DNA from 4 places in the Streptomyces sp. NPDC001880 genome. Region 1 is predicted to be linked to each of the others. Evidence: riboswitches for the same ligand, from Rfam matches in the RefSeq annotation. Region 1 holds a riboswitch; each other region holds the start of a gene.
The links. Region 1 has a riboswitch for cobalamin ahead of cobN (cobaltochelatase subunit CobN). Riboswitches for the same ligand answer to the same signal wherever they lie in the genome.
Positions count from the first base shown of each region.

Region 2: it holds a riboswitch for cobalamin, as region 1 does, so the genes downstream of both, ACWCQ6_RS27920 (ABC transporter substrate-binding protein) here and cobN (cobaltochelatase subunit CobN) in region 1, are expected to answer to the same signal.
Region 3: it holds a riboswitch for cobalamin, as region 1 does, so the genes downstream of both, ACWCQ6_RS00275 (cobalamin biosynthesis protein) here and cobN (cobaltochelatase subunit CobN) in region 1, are expected to answer to the same signal.
Region 4: it holds a riboswitch for cobalamin, as region 1 does, so the genes downstream of both, ACWCQ6_RS13500 (ribonucleoside-diphosphate reductase subunit alpha) here and cobN (cobaltochelatase subunit CobN) in region 1, are expected to answer to the same signal.

Region 1 is NZ_JBSFET010000097.1:13,964-19,100, forward strand. It holds gene ACWCQ6_RS30835 (precorrin-2 C(20)-methyltransferase) at 1-298, opposite strand, end outside; gene ACWCQ6_RS30840 (precorrin-8X methylmutase) at 301-927, opposite strand; gene cobG (precorrin-3B synthase) at 986-2,305, opposite strand; cobalamin riboswitch at 2,376-2,502, shown strand; gene cobN (cobaltochelatase subunit CobN) at 2,574-5,137, shown strand, end outside.
Region 2 is NZ_JBSFET010000073.1:20,925-26,061, forward strand. It holds gene ACWCQ6_RS27910 (TetR/AcrR family transcriptional regulator) at 1-346, opposite strand, end outside; gene gndA (NADP-dependent phosphogluconate dehydrogenase) at 535-1,974, shown strand; adenosylcobalamin (AdoCbl) riboswitch at 2,356-2,492, shown strand; gene ACWCQ6_RS27920 (ABC transporter substrate-binding protein) at 2,513-3,493, shown strand; gene ACWCQ6_RS27925 (FecCD family ABC transporter permease) at 3,490-4,545, shown strand; gene ACWCQ6_RS27930 (ABC transporter ATP-binding protein) at 4,542-5,137, shown strand, end outside.
Region 3 is NZ_JBSFET010000001.1:47,350-52,486, reverse strand. It holds gene ACWCQ6_RS00280 (cobyric acid synthase) at 1-1,234, opposite strand, end outside; gene ACWCQ6_RS00275 (cobalamin biosynthesis protein) at 1,231-2,229, opposite strand; cobalamin riboswitch at 2,375-2,503, opposite strand; gene ACWCQ6_RS00270 (hypothetical protein) at 2,654-2,884, opposite strand; gene ACWCQ6_RS00265 (anion permease) at 2,907-4,172, opposite strand; gene ACWCQ6_RS00260 (class II aldolase/adducin family protein) at 4,382-5,068, shown strand.
Region 4 is NZ_JBSFET010000017.1:105,687-110,823, forward strand. It holds gene ACWCQ6_RS13490 (DUF3311 domain-containing protein) at 1-92, shown strand, start outside; gene mctP (monocarboxylate uptake permease MctP) at 89-1,723, shown strand; cobalamin riboswitch at 1,813-1,940, shown strand; gene ACWCQ6_RS13500 (ribonucleoside-diphosphate reductase subunit alpha) at 2,083-4,494, shown strand; gene ACWCQ6_RS13505 (ribonucleotide-diphosphate reductase subunit beta) at 4,494-5,137, shown strand, end outside.

The sequences.
Region 1 (5,137 bases):
CCAGATGCGCCGCCAGACGGGCCGCTGCCTCGGCGTAGAACTCCTCCATCGCCCCCCGGTAGCCGCCCGGGTGGTCCGTGGTCTCCGTCGTGACGGGGTAGACCAGCTGCTCCTCGACATGGTCGGCACGGATGTGCTTCGCCGCGATGGACCGGGCGATGGACCGTCCGTGCCGGGCGCTGTGGTACGCGACGACATCGGCCTCGGCGATGATCTCCACCGCGCGTACGGTCATCAGAGCCGGATCGCCGGGTCCGAGCCCGACCCCGTACAGCCGGCCCCTCTGCTGCTCGCTCACGTCTACTCCTCCTCGCTGGCGATCGCGTTGAGGGCGGCGGCCGCTATGGCGCTGCCGCCGCGACGGCCCCGGACGATCAGATGCTCCAGCCCGGAGGGGTGCGCGGCCAGAGCTTCCTTGGACTCGGCGGCACCGATGAAGCCGACCGGCACGCCGATGACCGCGGCGGGGCGCGGCGCGCCCTCCTCGATCATCTCCAGCAGCCGGAACAGTGCGGTCGGTGCGTTCCCGACGGCGACGACCGCGCCTTCCAGCCGGTCGCGCCACAGCTCCAGGGCGGCCGCGCTGCGAGTGGTGCCCAACTCCTTCGCGAGCCCGGGCACCGCCGGGTCGGACAAGGTGCACACCACCTCGTTGTCCGCGGGCAGTCGCTTGCGGGTGACACCGCTGGCGACCATGGCCACATCGCACAGGATGGGCGCGCCGGCCCGCAGAGCGGCGCGGGCGCGGGCGACGGCGTCCGGGGTGAAAGAGAGATCACGGACGAGGTCGACCATCCCGCAGGCGTGGATCATGCGGACCGCGACCCGGCTCACATCGGCGGGCAGGCCTGCGAGATCCGCCTCTGCGCGGATCGTGGCGAAGGACTGGCGATAGATCGCCGGTCCGTCCTTCTCGTACTGGTGCACAGTGCGCTCTCTTCCTCGGGCGTGCAACGTCGGGTACAGGGAGTGGGAGTACGGGGTGTCAGCCGCGCGTGCGGCGGGCCGCGGCCACCGCGGCGGCGAGCCCGTCGGGACTGCCGGGGACGTTCACGGGGGCGCCCCGCTCCTCGCCCAGCACGAGGGAGATCCGGTGCCCGTCCGGGGTGGCGACGACATCGACCCACTCGCCGCGGGGGTGTCCGCAGCGGCGTTCGCACCCGGACCAGTACACCGGCAGCAGCCCCGCGCCCCCCGCCGCGGCCGCCGCCTGGGCCCGCACATCGGCCAGCGACTTCGCACAGCCGGGCCGGCCGATACAGGCACCGACCCCGGTCCAGGGGGAGTCGGGGCCGACGACGAGACCGGTGGCCCCCAGTCCGTCCAGCAACCGAGCGGCCTGCCGCCGCTCCACCCCCGGTACGACGACCCCGCGCCACGGTGTCAGCCGCAACTCACCGCTGCCGCGGTGCCGGGCCGTCTCCGTCAGCGACCGCCACTGTGCCGGGGCGATACGTCCCAGGGGGATGCCGACCGACAGCGCGGCCCCGTCCTGCGGGCCGGTCACGACGCCGGGCGCGGGGCCGTCCGAGCTCCGCGGACAGGCACGGTCCTCGGTGGACACGGTGCAGGGCCCCGCTTCCCGCAACCTTCGTACGACCTCGTCGAAGAGGGATCCGGCGCCGCCGGGCAGATCCGGCACACGCCAGGCACCAGTGCCCGATGCCTGCTCCAGGAAGGTCTCGGCCGCCAGGAGGGCGGCCCGCGGCCCCCGTGCGCCCGGTATCCGTACGGTGGTCCGGGCCGTGCCGATCCGCAGCAACGCCGTTCCGTCGCCCTGCGCCAGCAGCGTCACATCGCCGCCCAGCGCGTCCACATCGCCACGGCCGTCGTCGAGCACGAACAAGAACCTGCCCGACAGACCCGCCGTCCCGTCGCCCGCGCACAGCAGCGTGTCCAGCTCGGACAGCCAGGGGCCGACGTCCCGTGCGCCCAGGCCGTCGAGCCCCGAGAGCGGCGATGCCACGATGTTGCGTATCCGCTCGTGGCGTGCGGAGGGCAACAGCCCCGTCTCGCCCAGCCGGTCGGCCAGTTCGGCTCCGCAGTCCGGGCCCAGCCCGCGCAACTGGACGTTGCCGCGCGAAGTGAGATGCAATTCACCATCGCCCAGACTCTCCGCCAGCGCCCCCAGGGCGTCCGCCTGTACCGCCGTCAGCAGACCACCGGGAACCCGGACACGGGCCAGCGCTCCGTCGTCCGCCCGGTGCAGCCGCAGCGTGCCGGGGCAGGCGTCACCGCGGTCCCGGGCAGACGGGTCTCCCGGCGGTGAAGGCGAAGTGGCAGGTCGGGGCATGGCGGCGAGCATACCGACCATCCGACCGTATCCGTATGTCCTCCACCAGTTGACCGGCCCTTACTATGCCTAGTGACGAGCCATCCGGCACGTCGTCGCCACAGACGGCGACAGGGGAGGAAGTCCGGTGCGATTCCGGCACGGTCCCGCCACTGTGAGCCCGGCCACGGCCTGGCAAGTCAGGAACTCCTTTCCCCGAACGCTCGAACCCGTTCGAGCAGGGGAGCTTCATTCCGACACCGCCCGGGGCGTGGACACCCCGAGGAAGGCCCGACGCCGCATGATCCTGCTCCTGTCGACGTCCGACACCGACCTGCTCAGTGCCCGCGCCTCGGACGGCCCGGTCTCCTACCGCTACGCCAACCCCTCCCGCCTCCCGCTCCAGGACCTGCCCGAACTCCTCGACGGCGTCGACCTGGTCGTCGTACGGCTCCTCGGCGGTGTGCGCGCCTGGCAGGACGGACTCGACCAAGTGCTCGCCACCGGACGCCCCGTCGTCGTCCTCACCGGCGAACAGGCCCCCGACGCCCAGCTGATGGCCGCCTCGACGGTGCCCATCGGCATCGCAGCCGAGGCCCACGCCTATCTGGCCCACGGCGGGCCCGCCAACCTGGACCAGCTCGCCCGCTTCCTCTCCGACACCGTGCTGCTCACCGGCCACGGCTTCGCACCGCCCGCCCCGGCACCCTCCTGGGGCCCGCTGGAGCGCACCCCCCGGCGCACCGACGGCCCGGTCGTCGCCGTGCTCTACTACCGCGCCCACCACATGAGCGGCAACACCGCGTTCATCGAGGCGCTCTGCCGTGCCGTCGAGGACGCGGGAGCCCGCGCGCTGCCGCTGTACGTCGCCTCACTGCGCACCCCCGAACCCGAACTCATCGAAGCGCTGCGCGCCGCCGACGCGATCGTGACCACCGTCCTCGCCGCGGGCGGCACCCGGCCCGCCGAGGCCTCGGCCGGCGGCGACGACGAGTCCTGGGACGCGGGCGTCCTCAGCGGCCTCGACGTACCCATCCTCCAGGCCCTCTGCCTCACCGGTTCACGCACCGACTGGGAAGGCAACGACGAAGGAGTCTCCCCGCTCGACGCTGCCAGCCAGATCGCGGTCCCCGAGTTCGACGGCCGCCTGATCACCGTGCCGTTCTCGTTCAAGGAGATCGACGAGGACGGCCTGCCCGCGTACGTCGCCGACACCGAGCGCGCCGCCCGCGTCGCCGGGATCGCCGTCCGCCACGCCCGGCTGCGCCACATCCCGGCCGCCGAGAAGCGGATCGCGCTCGTCCTGTCCGCGTACCCGACCAAGCACTCCCGGATCGGCAACGCCGTCGGGCTGGACACCCCGGCCAGCGCCGTCGCCCTGCTGCGCCGACTGCGCGCCGAGGGATACGACTTCGGTACGCAGGAGGTCCCCGGCCTCGTGTCGGGCGACGGCGACGAGCTGATCCGCGCGCTGATCGAGGCGGGCGGCCACGACCAGGAGTGGCTCACCGAGGAGCAGCTGGCCCGCAACCCGGTCCGCATCCCGGCCGCCGACTACCGGCGCTGGTACGCGACCCTCCCGGCCGAGCTCCGCGAAGCCGTCGAGCAGCACTGGGGCCCCGCCCCGGGCGAGATGTTCGTGGACCGGTCGGGCAACCCGGACGGCGACATCGTGCTCGCCGCCCTGCGCCACGGCAATCTGCTCATCCTCATCCAGCCGCCGCGCGGCTTCGGCGAGAACCCGATCGCGATCTACCACGACCCCGATCTGCCGCCCTCGCACCACTACCTGGCCGCCTACCGCTGGATCGCCGCCCGCGCCGACGACAACGGCTTCGGCGCCGACGCGGTGATCCACCTCGGCAAGCACGGCAACCTGGAGTGGCTGCCCGGCAAGAACGCCGGTCTCTCCGCCGCCTGCGGCCCCGACGCCGCTCTCGGCGACCTTCCGCTGATCTACCCGTTCCTGGTCAACGACCCGGGCGAGGGCACGCAGGCCAAGCGCCGCGTGCACGCCACCCTCGTCGACCACCTCGTACCACCGATGGCGCGCGCCGACAGCTACGGGGACATCGCCCGGCTCGAGCAACTCCTGGACGAGCACGCCCAGATCGCGGCGATGGACCCGGCGAAGCTCCCGGCGATCCGCGCACAGATCTGGACCCTGATCCAGGCCGCCAGGCTCGACCACGACCTGGGACTCGAAGAGCGCCCGCAGGACGAGGGCTTCGACGAGTTCATCATGCATCTCGACGGCTGGCTCTGTGAGATCAAGGACGCCCAGATCCGCGACGGCCTGCATGTCCTGGGCGGTGCCCCGGCCGGCGCCGACCGGGTCAACCTCGTCCTCGCGATCCTGCGCGCCCGCCAGATCTGGGGCGGTACGGCCTCCCTGCCGGGTCTGCGCGAGGCGTTGGGACTCGACGAGTCCGCCGCGACCCGCGTCACCGCCGACGAGGCCGAGGAGCGGGCCCGCGCCCTGGTCCAGGCGATGGAGGACGCGGACTGGTCCCCGGACGCCGTCGTCGAGGTGGCCGCCGGGCACCCGCGGGCGGTCGCCGACGTCCTCGGCTTCGCGGCCCGCGAGGTGGTGCCGCGGCTGGCCGCCACGACCGGCGAACTCGACCACACCCTGCACGCGCTGGACGGCGGATTCGTCCCCGCCGGACCCTCCGGTTCCCCGCTCCGCGGCCTGGTCAACGTCCTGCCGACCGGCCGCAACTTCTACTCCGTCGACCCCAAGGCCGTACCCTCACGCCTGGCCTGGGAGACCGGCCAGGCCCTGGCCGACTCGCTCCTGGAGCGCTACCGCACCGACAACGGCGACTGGCCCACCTCGGTCGGCCTGTCCCTGTGGGGCACCAG
Region 2 (5,137 bases), on a different contig from region 1:
ACGACCGGGCGACGACTTCGGGGTCGACCCGCATCTGCGTCGCTTCGTACCGTCCGGGCCGCTCCAGAGCGAAGGCCCGGTAGGCGTCGGCGAACGCGACCAGGGCATCCTTTCCGGCCCGGCCCGCCACGGCGGCGGCGATCCGGTCGATGAACTCCCCGGCGGCCAGCAGCGCGACCCGGGTCCGCAGGTCGTGCAGATTCCTGACGTGCGAATAGAGGCTGGCGTCCCTGACCCCGAAGCCGCGGGCCAGTGCGGAGATCGTGACCTTGTCGAAGCCGATGGAGTCGGCCAGATCGGCCGCCGCCTCCACCACGCGTTCGGTCGTGAGACCCGCGCGAACCATCCGCCACCTCCGTCGCAATACCTAGAATCCCTAGGCAGCTGCCTAATGTACACAGGAAACCCGTCCGGGCGATGCCGAACAGGCCGTTCCCCCACCCCGTATCCATACTGAAGATCCCGGCATTGCAGAAGATCCCGGCATTCCCCCGGACTGCCGGGCATCCCCGAGACAGATTGCAGGGCACACACATGATCGGCACTGCACAGATCGGCGTCACAGGGCTCGCGGTGATGGGCCGGAACCTCGCGCGCAACTTCGCCCGCAACGGATACACGGTCGCGGTGCACAACCGGACGACCGCCAGGACCGACGCACTGGTGAAGGAGTTCGGCGACGAGGGCTCCTTCGTCGCCGCGCACACGCCGCAGGAGTTCGTCGCGGCGCTGGAGCGTCCGCGCAGGCTCGTCATCATGGTGAAGGCGGGCGATCCCACCGACGCCGTGATCCAGGAGTTCGCCCCGCTCCTCGAAAAGGGCGATGTCATCATCGACGGAGGCAACGCGCATTTCGCAGACACGCGCCGCCGAGAGCGCGAGTTGCGCGAGCAGGGCGTCCACTTCGTGGGCACCGGCATCTCCGGCGGCGAAGAAGGCGCACTCAACGGACCGAGCATCATGCCAGGCGGCAGCAGAGAATCTTATGACTCGCTTGGACCGATGCTGGAAAAGATCTCCGCGAAGGCCAAGGACGGCGCCCCGTGTGTCACGTATATCGGCCCTGACGGCGCCGGACACTTTGTAAAAATGACGCATAACGGCATCGAGTACGCGGACATGCAGCTCATCGGCGAGGCCTACCAGTTGCTTCGCGACGTCGCCGGATACTCCCCCGCGCAGATCGCGGACATCTTCCGCGTCTGGAACACCGGGCGCCTGGACTCGTACCTCATCGAGATCACAGCAGAAGTGCTCTCACATGTCGATGCGGCGACCGGTAGGCCCTTCGTGGATGTTGTGCTCGACCAGGCGGAGCAGAAGGGCACCGGCCGTTGGACCGTGCAGGTCGCCCTCGACCTGGGTGTTCCTGTCTCCGGCATCGCCGAGGCCGTCTTCGCCCGCTCCGTCTCCGGCCACGCCGCCCTCCGTGATGCCTCACGCCACCTCGCCGGACCGACCGCCCGCAAGCTCGGTGAGGACAAGGCGGCGGCATTCGCCGATCAGGTCGAGCAGGCACTGTACGCCTCGAAGATCGTCGCCTATACCCAGGGCTTCCACGAGATCGCGGCCGGCAGCGAGCAATACGATTGGGACATCAACCTCGGGAAGGTCGCCGCGATCTGGCGCGGCGGATGCATCATCCGGGCCGCGTTCCTCGACAGGATCACCAGCGCCTACGAAGCCCAGCCTCAGATGGCAAGCCTCCTCTCCGACAAGAGCTTCGCCGCGGAAATCGCCGCCGCACAGAACGACTGGCGCACCGTGATCGCCACCGCCGCTACCCAGGGCGTCCCCACCCCCGCCTTCGCCGCCACCCTCGCCTACTACGACTCCCTGCGCGCCGCGCGCCTCCCCGCCGCCCTCACTCAAGGCCAGCGCGACTACTTCGGCGCACACACCTACCACCGCATCGACCGCGACGGCGTCTTCCACACCCTCTGGGGCGGCAACAAGACCGAAGTCGAAAGCTGACCGACACCCGCAGGGCTGATGACGGGGCGGATTCGCCCCAGCTTGCGATCACGGACGTCCAGGTTCTGTCCGGCCAATCCTGGACTGCGGGAGGATGCCATCCATGACTCGCACCCGAAGGGGCCGTGCCGCGTAGAACACCAGCTCCACTTCGGTCGCGGGAACACCGCTGGGGAAGCCTCGGTGAAATTTCCGTGGCGAGCCGCGTCTGTCCCACGTCCAGTTGGCAAGGGTGGAGACCCGCAGGGGCGGGCGAGCCTGCTGGTCCGAGCGGAGCCTCTCCGCAGTGCCGGTCGTCGCCGGGGACATCGGCGTCCGGGGCGGCCCAAGGCCGACGGCGCAAGGGCATGACCTGCGGAATACGCGGTCTGACAGAATGAGCTCCGAAAACTCAGGCGACGCGCGTCAGGAAACCGGTGTGAATCCGGTACGGTCCCGCCACTGTGACCAGGCTGCAACAGCCCGGAAGCCAGATACTGACCGCGCCGCCTTCTCGTACGACCCAGGGGACGAGGACATCCCCCGGAAAGGCTCGGCCATGCCCCCGATACGCCCTGTACCCCTCGCGCTCATACCCCTGCTTCTGCTGTCGCTCACCGGTTGCGGCACCGGCGGCGAGAGCAAGGCAGAGGCCGCACCGGCCGCCGACGGTTTCCCCTACACCGTAACCAATTGCGGTACGAAGACGACCTTCGACGCCCCGCCGAAGCGGGTCGTCACCATGAACCAGCACGTCACCGAGATCATGCTGGCCCTCGGGCTCCAGGACCGGCTGGCCGGGACCGCCTACCTGGACGACAACATCCTGCCGGAGTACCGGTCCGCGTACGACAAGACCAAGGTGCTCGCGAAGGAGTACCCCTCCAAAGAGGTGCTGCTCGGTGCCAACCCCGACTTCGTCTACGGCGGGTACAGCAGCGCCTTCGACGAGGCCAAGGGCCAGGACCGGGCGGGTCTCCAGAAGGACGGCATCAACACCCGGCTGAACATCGAGAACTGCACCAAGGGCAAGGTCGGGATCGATCAGCTCGCCACCGAGATCACCGAAGTCGCCAGGACCTTCGGAGTACCGGAGCGCGGCAAGAAGCTGATCGCCGAGGAGCGACAGAAGATCGCGAGGGTCGAGTCGGGGCTCAAGAGCTCCTCACGTCCCTCGGTGTTCGTGTACGACTCCGGCGACAGCTCCGCGTTCACTGCGGGCGGTAAGGGCATAGGCAACGAGATCGTCCGGCTCGCCGGGGGCAGGAACGTCTTCGCGGACCTCGACGCCACCTTCGGCGACGTGTCCTGGGAGCAGGTCATCGAGCGCAAGCCCGAGGTCGTCGTGATCTACGACTACGGAGGCACTACCGTGGCGGCCAAGAAGAAGCGGCTGCTGAACGATCCGGCACTCGCGGACGTGCCGGCGATCAAGAACAAGAAGTTCGCGGTGCTCCCGCTGTCCTCTGCGGTGCTCGGTGTCCGGGTGACCGACGCCGTGCAGGACCTGGCCGGGCAACTGCACCCCGGCACGCCGTGAGCGCGGGGTCCGCCCGCCCCGGCCCGAAGTCCGTCCTCCGCTCGCCCCCCGTCGTGATCGGCGTTCTCACGGTGCTGCTGCTCGCGGCGGCGGTGGCCGGTCTGGCGCTCGGCCCGGTACGGATTCCGCCGGGCGAGGTATTGAGTACGGTCCTGGGCGGTGAACGCACTGGCGCGTTCCCGACGATCGTGTGGGAGGTGCGACTGCCCAGGGTGCTGCTCGGGGCCGTTGTCGGCGCCGGGCTGGCCCTGTCGGGCGCGGTGCTCCAGGCGTTGGTGCGTAACCCGTTGGCCGATCCGTTTCTGCTGGGCGCCTCGTCCGGGGCGTCGGCGGGCGCTGCCGTGGTCGTCGTGCTGGGGGTCGGCGCGGGGGTGGCCACCGACGTGGCGTTGCCCGTTGCCGCGTTCGCCGGGTCCATGGCCGCGCTGGTCGCCGTCTACGCGATGGCCCGGCGCGGCGGCACCATGACAACGGGCCGGCTGATTCTGGCCGGGGTGGCGATCCAGTACGTGCTGTCCGCGTTCACCAGCCTGATCCTGGTGCTGTCCTCCCGGGCCGAGCATGTGCGGGCGATCCTGTTCTGGACCCTGGGCGGCCTGGGTGGCGCCCGCTGGGACCAACTGGCGCTGCCCGCCTTGGTATTGGGCGTCGGGTCCGTACTCCTGATCAGCCTGGCCCGTCCGCTGGATCTGCTGCTGACCGGGGAGGAAGGGGCCCGCAGCCTGGGCCTGGACCCCGGCCGTTTCCGGGGCGGTGTCTTCGTACTGGTGTCACTGATCATCGGTGTGCTGGTCGCCTACAGCGGGGCGATCGGCTTCGTCGGCCTGATGATTCCGCACGCCGCCCGGCTGATCGTCGGCGCGTCCCACCGCCGCCTGCTGCCGGTGACGGCGCTCGGCGGGGCGGTCTTCCTGCTGCTGGCCGATCTGCTGGCGCGGACCGTGGCAGCCCCCGAAGAGATTCCCGCCGGGGTGGTCACCGCCCTGGTGGGCGGCCCGTTCTTCCTCTGGCTGCTGCGCCGCTCCAGCCGTACCGAAGGGATCACCGGATGAGCACGGCACCGTCCCCGACGGCGCTCGCCGCCGACGGGATCAGCTACGAGGTGGCCGGCCGTACCCTGCTCGACGCGGTCACCCTGGACGCTGCCCCCGGCGAGACGGTCGGCCTGGTGGGGCCGAACGGCTGTGGCAAGACCACCTTCCTGCGCTGTGTGTACGGTGCCCTGCGCCCCGCGACGGGTCGGGTCCTGCTGGACGGAGCGGACGCCGCGGCCCTCGGTGTGAAGGAACGGGCCCGCCGCGTCGCCGTCGTTCCGCAGGACAGCCCCGGCACCTTCGGCCTGACCGTACGCCAGGTCGTGGCGATGGGCCGAAGCCCGCACAAACGGTTCTGGGAACAGGACGACGCCGACGACGCCCGCCGCATCGACCGGGCGCTGCGGCGCGTCGGCGCGGTTCCCCTGGCCGACCGGCGGTTCGAAGAGCTGTCCGGCGGGGAACGGCAACGGGCCCTGATCGCCCGCGCCCTGGTCCAGGAACCGGGGCTGCTGGCGCTCGACGAACCCACGAACCATCTGGACATCCGCTATCAGTTGGAGATCCTCGGCCTGGTGAGGACGCTGGGCACCACCAATCTGCTGGTGCT
Region 3 (5,137 bases), on a different contig from region 1:
AGATGAACCCCTCGCCACCGCGCACGTCCGCCACGCCGTGGTGGATCTCGTACCCCTCGACCGGCGCGCCGAGCGCCTCGCCGACGGGCCGGGCCAGGGTCTTCTCGCGGTCGAAGCGGATGCGTACCGGAAGGAGGCCGAGGCCCTCGACCCGCCCGGCCCGCGACTCGACCTCGTCCTCGATACGCTCCCCGAGGATCTGGAAGCCTCCGCAGATGCCGAGGACCGGCCGGCCCTCGGCCGCGCGCCGCACCAGCGCGTCGGCGAGGCCGCGCTCACGCAGCCAGGCCAGCGCCTTCACGGTGCCCCGGGTGCCGGGCACGACGACGAGGTCCGCGTCGGAGAGCTCCTCGGAGCGGTCCACGAACCTGACGACGACGCCGGGCTCGGCGGCCAGTGCGTCCACATCGGTGAAGTTCGACATCAGGGGCACCGCGCACACCGCCACGCGCAGCACGTCCTCGCCGTGCGGCGGAGCGACGACCGATTCGCGCACGGCGCCGCGCAACGAGACCCGCAGACCGTCCTCCTCGTCGATGCCGAGGCCGTGGGCGAAGGGCAGCACGCCGTACGTCGGCCGCCCGGTGATGTCCCGCAGCATCTCCAGGCCCGGCTCCAGCAACGACACGTCACCGCGGAACTTGTTGACGAGATAGCCGGCGATCAGCGACTGGTCCTCGGCGGCCAGCAGCGCCGTCGTACCGAAGAACGAGGCGAAGACACCACCGCGGTCGATGTCGCCGACGACCACCACCGGAAAGCGCGCCGCCCGTGCGATGCCCATGTTCACGATGTCCGTGCGTCGTAGATTGATCTCGGCCGGGCTGCCCGCCCCCTCGCAGATCACCGCGTCGTACGTGCCCCGGAGCTGCTCCAGGCAGTCCACGACCGTGGAGAGCAGCGCCTGTTGCCGGCCGCCGTGGTAGCCGCGGGCGCTCATCTCGCCGACCGGCTTCCCCATCAGGACGACCTGGCTGGAGCGGTCGCTGCCGGGCTTGAGCAGGACCGGGTTCATCAGCGCGGTCGGCTCCACGCGGGCGGCCTGGGCCTGCATGGCCTGGGCGCGCCCGATCTCGGCGCCCTCGCGGGTGACGAACGAATTCAGCGACATGTTCTGCGCCTTGAAGGGCGCCACCTTCACGCCCCGGCGCACGAGCCAGCGGCAGATGCCTGCCGTGACGACGCTCTTGCCCGCGTCGGAGGTGGTTCCGGCGACCAGCAGCCCGCCGCTCATGTGCTTCTCCGTTCTGCGATGCGGGGCCCCGCGGTGCGGCGCCCCGTGATCCGTCGTGCGGCCAGGGCCGCGCCGAGCCGTCCCGCCACGCACACGCCGAGGGCCAGCGCGCCCACCCGGCGCGACAGCCGCACCGCACGCTCGATGTCCTCGGTCTCCACCGCCCGTCCCGTCTCCCCGTTGAGCACGGGGCGGTGCTCGACCAGGCCGCCGTACGCGAGGGTGCCGCCGAGCCGGACGCCGAGCGCGCCCGCGAACGAGGCCTCCACCGGGCCCGCGTTGGGGCTCGGGTGCTTGGCGGCATCGGCCCGCCAGGCGCGGACCGCTCCACGTGGCCGCCCCCCGGCGGCCACGGCGAGCAGGGCCGTGAGCCGGGCGCCGGGCCAGCCCGCGAGGTCGTCGAGGCGGGCCGAGGCCCAGCCGTAGCGCCGGTGGCGGGCCGACTTGCGCCCGACCATGGCGTCGAGGGTGTTGGCGGCCCGGAAGCCGGCCAGCCCGGGGACCCCGGCCAGCGCGCCCCACACCAGGGCGCCGACCACGGCGTCCGAGGTGTTCTCCGCCACGGACTCGACCACGGCGCGGGCGATCTGCGGCCCGTCCAGGGACTGCGGGTCGCGCCCGCACAGATGCGGCAGCCGCTCGCGGGCCAGGTCGATGTCACCGGCCCTCAGGGCGTCGCCGATGGCCCGTGCCTCACGGCCCAGGGAGGTGCCGCCGACGACGGACCAGGTGGCGGCCGCGGTCAGCGCCACGGAGGCGGCGGGGCTGCGGCGTACGGCACGGCTGAGCAGCGCGGCACCACCCGCGGCGCCTCCGGCGCAGACGAGGGTGTGCAGCGCGCCCCACCCGCGGTGGTCGCGCCACAGCAGGCGCTCGACGCCCGCCGCGGCCCGCCCGAAGGCGGCGACCGGGTGTCCCCGGCGGGGATCACCGAGCAGCAGATCGCCGATCAGACCGGCCGTGGCGCCGTACGCGAAGATGCGGTCGGCTCGCACGGCTCAGCCGGCCGTCGCGCCTCGGCGGACCTTCGTACAGGAGGCTCTCGTCGAGAGCGCCGGAACAGCGGACGCACGGCAGCCGGGCATGGCGATATGTCCTCACTCAGGGTCCGCGCCCTGGTTCGACGTGACCGGCGACGAGAGTCTCCTGGCTCCCGGATCGGCGGTTCCCCCGGCCTTCCAGCCCGCTCGCGCGTGCCGTGACGTCCGGTGTGGGGGACCGCTCCCCGGTGACAGTGGCGGGACCGCGCCGGATTCGCACCGGCTTCCTCTGCTGTCGCCGTGATTGGCTCCGGCAGTCCACCACGCTCCGCGAACGCCCGTCAACCTGCCGTTGACCTGCGGCGGCGCGGTGTGCTGATACCCACATCGGGCCGGACACCGCTGGTGTCCGGCCCGACGGGAGCGTGCGCGGGGTGCTTCAGGCGACGATCAGATAGATGCCGTACGCGACGGCCGCCGCGCACAGCCCGAAGCAGACGTACCCGCCGGCGCGGGCCAGCAGCACCGAGCCGCCGGAGCCGCCCTGCGCCGCGGGTTCCGGTTGCTTGGAGAGGCCGACGATGCCCAGGGTGAAGAGGCCCACCAGCGCGACGGTCACAACGAGGGAGACGCCGAATACGGAGCCGAGGGCTGCCCAGTCGATGTTCATGCTGAATCCTTAGACGGCCGGGTCAGACGGCGGCGGGTCGTGCCGGGTCCTGGCTGGTTCCGGCCGGGGCCGGAATGGTGGTCATGAGGTCCTGGGCCGTTGCCTGGGCCGTGGTGGGCGGCGGGCTGACGGCGGCGATGGCCGTGGTGACGACGCCCGCGGGCTCGTCGTCGACGTCCGTCGGTGCGACGTCGTCGTGGCCGACCGGCTTGCGGCGCGACACCAGCCAGATGGCACCGGAGCCCACGACCAGCAGCGCCGCGACCACCACGACACCCCAGGTGCCCTGCTTGGTGAGGAGCTCCGCGCCCGCACCGACCAGACCGGCGGCCGGCAGGGTCAGACCCCAGGCGACGAACATCCGGGTGGCGGTGGACCAGCGGACCACACCGCCCTGGCGGCCGAGGCCCGCGCCCATCACGGCGCCGGAGCAGGACTGGGTGGTGGAGAGGGAGAAGCCGAGGTGCGAGGAGGCCAGGATCACGGTGGCCGCACTGGTCTGGGCGGCGAAGCCCTGCGGCGGCTTGAGGTCGGTGAGGCCGCTGCCCATGGTGCGGATGATGCGCCAGCCGCCCAGGTAGGTGCCGAGCGCGATGGCCAGACCGGCGGAGACGATGACCCAGACCGGCGGGTTGGAACCCGGGTTCAGGACGCCGCCGGTGACCAGGGCCAGGGTGATGATGCCCATGGTCTTCTGCGCGTCGTTGGTGCCGTGGGCGAGGGAGACCAGCCCGGCCGAGGCGATCTGGCCGGCCCGGTAACCCTTGGCGGTGGCCTTCTCCTGGGCGTCGTTGCGGACCTTTCCGCCGATCCGGTACGTCAGCCTGGTGGCCAGCAGCGCGGCCAGACCGGCGACGATGGGGGCGGCGACCGCGGGGATCAGTACCTTGGTGACGACGGTGCCGCCGTTGACGGACGACCAGCCCGAGGACATCACGGCCGCGCCGATCAGGCCGCCGAACAGGGCGTGCGAGGAGCTGGACGGCAGTCCGACCAGCCAGGTCAGCAGATTCCACAGAATGGCGCCGACGAGTGCCGCGAAGATGACTTCTGTTCGCAGCCCGTCCTCGTTGATGATCCCGCCGGAGATCGTCTTGGCGACCTCCACCGACAGGAACGCGCCGACGAGATTGAGAACGGCGGACATGGCCACCGCTGTCTTCGGTTTGAGTGCACCGGTCGAGATGGTTGTCGCCATCGCGTTCGCGGTGTCGTGGAAACCGTTCGTGAAATCGAACACTAGAGCTGTCACGATCACAATCGCGAGTAGCAGCGTGATGTGTTCCATTTACCCAGGCAATCGTTCGACGTCATTGGCATGTGGACCGTAGGCGACCTGGGTGAACAGAAGATGAACTGGGCGGGGCGCTGGGGTGTTCCAAACTGGTTTGGAATCATTTTGCTTGTGTCCGGGGGAGGTGCGGTCCGGCCTTCCGGCGGGGTGCGGCTGTGGTCGATCGCATACCCGTTCGCCTCCGGGGCTGACAGGATCGGCGCATGAGCGATCAGCAGCGGAACGCGATCGAACGCGCCTGGGACGATGTCGTCGCCACCGCCCGCAGGACGGCGGTCGAGGGTCTCGTCGTCGGGACCTCGGGAAACGTGTCGGCGCGGGTCGGTGACACCATCCTGGTCACACCGAGCGGAGTGCCGTACGACCGGCTGGGCCCCCGGGATGCCGTCGGCGTCGATCGGGAGGGCAACCGCGTACTCGGCTCACTGGCCCCGACCAGCGAACTGCCGCTCCACCTCGCCGTCTACCGGAACACCGACGCGGCCGCCGTCGTGCACACCCACGCGGTGCACGCCACGGCCGTCTCCACGCTGGTGCCCGAGGTCCCGTCGGTGCACTACGCCGCCGCCATGCTGGGCGGCCCCGTCCGCGTCGCGGCCTACGCGCGCTACGGCACCGCGGAACTGGCCGAGAACATGCTCACCGCCCTGCGCGACCGTACGGGCTGCCTCCTCCAGAACCATGGAACCGTCACCCACGGAGCCACCCTGGACCAGGCGTACGACCGGACCGCCCAGCTGGAATGGCTCTGCCGGCTCTGGCTCGCCGCGAGATCCGTCCCCGGACTCACTCCGAGCCTGCTCTCGCCGGAGCAGCTCAGCGATGTGCGGGAGGCGCTCAAGGGGTACGGACAGCCGGGCCGACCCGACCCGGCCCACCGGACGGGCTAAGACCGACCGGCGACGGGAGGGCGGCGTCGCGGGGCCGGGCACGCGCATCCGCCGCGTCGTCGTCGATCG
Region 4 (5,137 bases), on a different contig from region 1:
TCTGGGTACTGATCTCCACCGCGCTCACGATGATCGCGTACAAGCTGTGGCAGCGTGACCAACGCGCCCGCAAGGGAGGTGAGTCGGCGTGAAGGACGGTGTGAACGGCGTCGCGCTCGGCGTCTTCATCTTCTTCTTCGTGGCCGTCACGGTCATGGGCTTCCTGGCGGCGCGCTGGCGCAAGGCCGAGAACGAGGCCAGCCTCGACGAATGGGGCCTGGGCGGAAGGTCGTTCGGCACCTGGGTCACCTGGTTCCTGCTCGGCGGCGACCTGTACACCGCCTACACCTTCGTCGCCGTGCCGGCGGCGATCTACGCGGCGGGCGCGGCGGGCTTCTTCGCCGTGCCGTACACCATCCTGGTGTACCCGCTGATCTTCACCTTCCTGCCGCGGCTCTGGTCGGTCTCGCACAAGCACGGATACGTCACCACCTCGGACTTCGTGCGCGGGCGCTTCGGCTCGAAGGGCCTGTCGCTGGCGGTCGCCCTCACGGGCATCCTCGCCACGATGCCGTACATCGCGCTCCAGCTCGTCGGCATCCAGGCGGTGCTGGACGTGATGGGCGTCGGCGGCGGCGAGAACACCCACTGGTTCGTCAAGGACCTGCCGCTGCTGCTCGCGTTCGCGGTGCTCGCCGCGTACACCTACTCGTCCGGGCTGCGGGCACCCGCGCTGATCGCGTTCGTCAAGGACGGGCTGATCTACCTGGTCATCGCGGTGGCGATCATCTACATCCCGATCAAGCTGGGCGGCTTCGACGACGTCTTCGCCAAGGCGGGCGATGCGTTCTCGCAGACCAACCCGGCCACCGGCAAGCCGCGCGGCGCGCTCGCGCCGGGCGAGGCGGGCCAGTGGGGGTACGCCACCCTGGCGCTGGGCTCGGCGCTGGCGCTGTTCATGTATCCGCACTCGATCACGGCGACGCTCTCCAGCCGCAGCCGTGATGTGATCCGGCGCAACACCACGATCCTGCCGCTGTACTCGCTGATGCTGGGCCTTCTGGCGCTGCTCGGCTTCATGGCCATCGCGGCCGGGATCAAGGTGGACAACGGACAGCTGGCCATCCCGCAGCTGTTCGAGAACATGTTCCCGGACTGGTTCGCGGGCGTCGCGTTCGCCGCCATCGGCATCGGCGCGCTGGTACCCGCCGCGATCATGTCGATCGCCGCGGCGAACCTCTTCACCCGCAACATCTACAAGGACTTCCTCAAGCCGGACGCGACCCCGGAGCAGGAGACCAAGATCTCCAAGCTGGTGTCGCTGCTGGTCAAGGTCGGCGCGCTCGCCTTCGTCCTCACGATGGACAAGACGGTCGCGATCAACTTCCAGCTGCTCGGCGGCATCTGGATCCTCCAGACGATGCCGGCCCTGGTCGGCGGCCTGTTCACCCGCTGGTTCCACCGCTGGGCGCTGCTCGCGGGCTGGGCGGTCGGCATGGTGTACGGGACGGTGGCCGCGTACGGGGTCGCCTCGCCGACGCAGAAGCACTTCGGCGGCTCGTCCGCACAGATCCCCGGCATCGGCGAGATCGGCTACATCGGCCTCACCGCGTTCGTGCTGAACGTGGTGGTGACGGTGGTGCTCACCTTCGTCCTGAACGCCGTGAAGGCGCCCGCCGGGATCGACGAGACCTCCCCGGCCGACTACACCGCCGACGCGGGCGACCCGGGCGTCAGGGCGGAACTCCCGCCGGCCACCGCGGGGGCGCCGGGCAGTCACTGACCACCCGCGTCCGGGCCGTCCGCACGGATCGGACCCGGTCGACCCGACACAACATGTGGGGGCTGCCTCTTCGGGCAGCCCCCACATGTATGCTCGTCCTCGCTGTCGCCGCAGGGGAATCCGGTGAGAATCCGGAACTGTCCCGCAACGGTGTATCCAGTGCACTTTTGTGCACCCCGGAGTCAGTCCGATGACCTGCCGGCAGCGCATCCGGCTCGACCGAACCGGATGCCCAGACGTCCGGGCCTCGCGGTTGGGCCGGTGGACGCCGTGCGGAGCGCTGCCCCGACCCGGGTGTGCGCGTCCGCAGGGCTGCCCCGTTCCCCGCCGGCCCCGAGCCGAGCGAGGGAGAGCACCACGTGACCATCGCGCCAGCCGATCCGGCTTCAGCCGCCGCGTCCGCAGCAGCCGAGTCCGAGGCAGCCGCACAGGACGGACCGGGGGCCGCGCTGCTGCGGACCCTGACCGGCCTCACCGCCGATCTGCCCGACACCGACCCCGGCCGGGTCGCTGCGGCCGCGCTGCGCGGCCGCAGTGCCCGGGCGGACGAGGCGGAGCTGCGTTCGCTGGCCACCGAGGCCGCCGCGGGTCTGATCTCCGAGGACCCCGCCTACTCCCGGCTCGCCGCCCGGCTCCTTACCCTCACCATCGCGGACGAGGCGGCCGGCCAGGGCGCGGTCTCCTTCTCCGCCTCGGTCGCCGTCGGGCACCGCGAGGGCCTGATCGCGGACCGCACCGCCGCGTTCGTCGCCCACCACTCGGCCGCCCTCGACGCGCTGGTGGAGCGTTCGCTCGCCGACGGCGCGGACGACCGCTTCGGCTACTTCGGGCTGCGGACCCTGCACAGCCGCTACCTGCTGCGCCACCCGCACACCCGTCAGGTCATCGAGACGCCCCAGCACTTCATGCTGCGGGTCGCGTCCGGGCTCGCCGAGGACGAGTCGCAACGCGCCGTGGACGAAGTGGCGGCGCTGTACGGCCTGATGAGCCGGCTCGACTACCTCCCCTCCTCCCCCACGCTCTTCAACTCCGGTACCCGGCACCCGCAGATGTCCTCCTGCTACCTGCTGGACTCCCCGCTGGACGAGCTCGACTCGATCTACGACCGCTACCACCAGGTGGCCCGGCTCTCGAAGCACGCGGGCGGCATCGGTCTTCCGTACTCCCGCATCCGCTCCCGCGGTTCGCTGATCCGCGGCACAAACGGGCACTCCAACGGCATCGTGCCGTTCCTGAAGACGCTCGACGCCTCCGTCGCCGCGGTCAACCAGGGGGGCCGCCGCAAGGGCGCCGCCGCCGTCTACCTGGAGACCTGGCACGCGGACATCGAGGAGTTCCTGGAGCTGCGCGACAACACGGGTGAGGACCAGCGGCGTACGCACAACCTCAACCTGGCGCACTGGATCCCGGACGAGTTCATGCGCCGGGTCGACGCGGACGGCGACTGGTCACTGTTCTCGCCCGCCGACGTGCCCGGCCTCGTCGACCTGTGGGGCGACGAGTTCGACGTCGCGTACCGGGCCGCCGAGGCCCAGGGGCTGGCCCGCAAGTCGATCCCGGCCCGCGAGCTGTACGGCCGGATGATGCGCACCCTCGCGCAGACCGGCCAGGGCTGGATGACGTTCAAGGACGCCTCCAACCGGACCGCGAACCAGACCGCCGAGCCGGGCACCGTCGTCCACTCGTCGAACCTGTGCACCGAGATCCTCGAAGTCACCGACGACGGCGAGACGGCGGTCTGCAACCTGGGCTCGGTCAACCTCGGCGCGTTCGTCACCGACGGCTCCATCGACTGGGAGCGGCTGGACGCCACCGTCCGCACCGCCGTGACCTTCCTGGACCGGGTCGTCGACATCAACTTCTACCCGACCGAGCAGGCCGGCCGCTCCAACGCCAAGTGGCGCCCGGTGGGCCTGGGCGCCATGGGTCTCCAGGACGTCTTCTTCAAGCTGCGGCTGCCCTTCGACTCCCCCGAGGCCCGCGCGCTCTCCACGAAGATCTCCGAGCGGATCATGCTCGCCGCGTACGAGTCGTCCTGCGAGCTCGCCGAACGGTCCGGACCGCTGCCCGCCTGGTCGCGGACGCGGGCGGCACGCGGCGTGCTGCACCCCGACCACTACGACACCGAGCTGAACTGGCCGGAGCGGTGGGAGGCGCTGCGCGCCCGCGTCGCGAAGAGCGGGATGCGCAACTCGCTGCTGCTCGCCATCGCGCCGACGGCGACGATCGCCTCGATCGCGGGGGTCTACGAGTGCATCGAGCCGCAGGTCTCCAACCTCTTCAAGCGTGAGACGCTCAGCGGTGAGTTCCTCCAGGTCAACGCGTATCTGGTGGATGAGCTGAAGCAGCTGGGGGTGTGGGACGCGCGCACCCGTGAGGCGCTGCGCGAGGCCAGTGGCTCGGTGCAGGGCTTCGCCTGGATCCCGGAGGAGGTGCGGGCGCTGTACCGCACGGCGTGGGAGATCCCGCAGCGCGGCCTGATCGACATGGCCGCGGCCCGTACGCCGTTCCTGGACCAGAGCCAGTCGCTGAACCTGTTCCTGGAGACGCCGACGATCGGCAAGCTCTCCTCGATGTACGCGTACGCCTGGAAGCAGGGGCTGAAGACGACGTACTACCTGCGCTCGCGCCCGGCGACCCGGATCGCCCGTGCCGCCTTTGGCCAGGGCACGACCGCCGCCCCCATTCCCGTACAGCAGGCTTCGGCGCCCGACGCGGACGCGATCGCCTGCTCCCTCGAAAACCCCGAGTCCTGCGAGGCCTGCCAGTAATGAGCACCACCGACTCCGAGAAGAACCTGCTCGACCCGGGCTTCGAGCTGACCCTGCGGCCCATGCGCTACCCGGACTTCTACGAGCGCTACCGCGACGCGATCAAGAACACCTGGACGGTGGAGGAGGTCGACCTGCACTCCGACGTCGCCGACCTCGCCAAGCTGTCCCCCGGCGAGCAGCACATGATCGGCCGGCTGGTCGCGTTCTTCGCGACGGGCGACTCGATCGTCTCCAACAACCTGGTGCTGACGCTGTACAAGCACATCAACTCCCCCGAGGCGCGGCTGTACCTGTCGCGGCAACTCTTCGAGGAGGCCGTGCACGTCCAGTTCTATCTGACGCTGCTGGACACCTATCTGCCCGACCCTCAGGACCGCGCCGCCGCCTTCGACGCGGTCGAGGAGATCCCGTCCATCCGTGAGAAGGCCCAGTTCTGCTTCAAGTGGATGGACTCGGTCGAGAAGATCGAGCGGCTGGAGACGAAGGCCGACCGCCGCCGTTTCCTGCTGAATCTGATCTGCTTCGCGGCGTGCATCGAGGGGCTGTTCTTCTACGGCGCGTTCGCGTACGTCTACTGGTTCCGCTCACGGGGTCTGCTGCACGGTCTCGCCACGGGCACCAACTGGGTGTTCCGTGACGA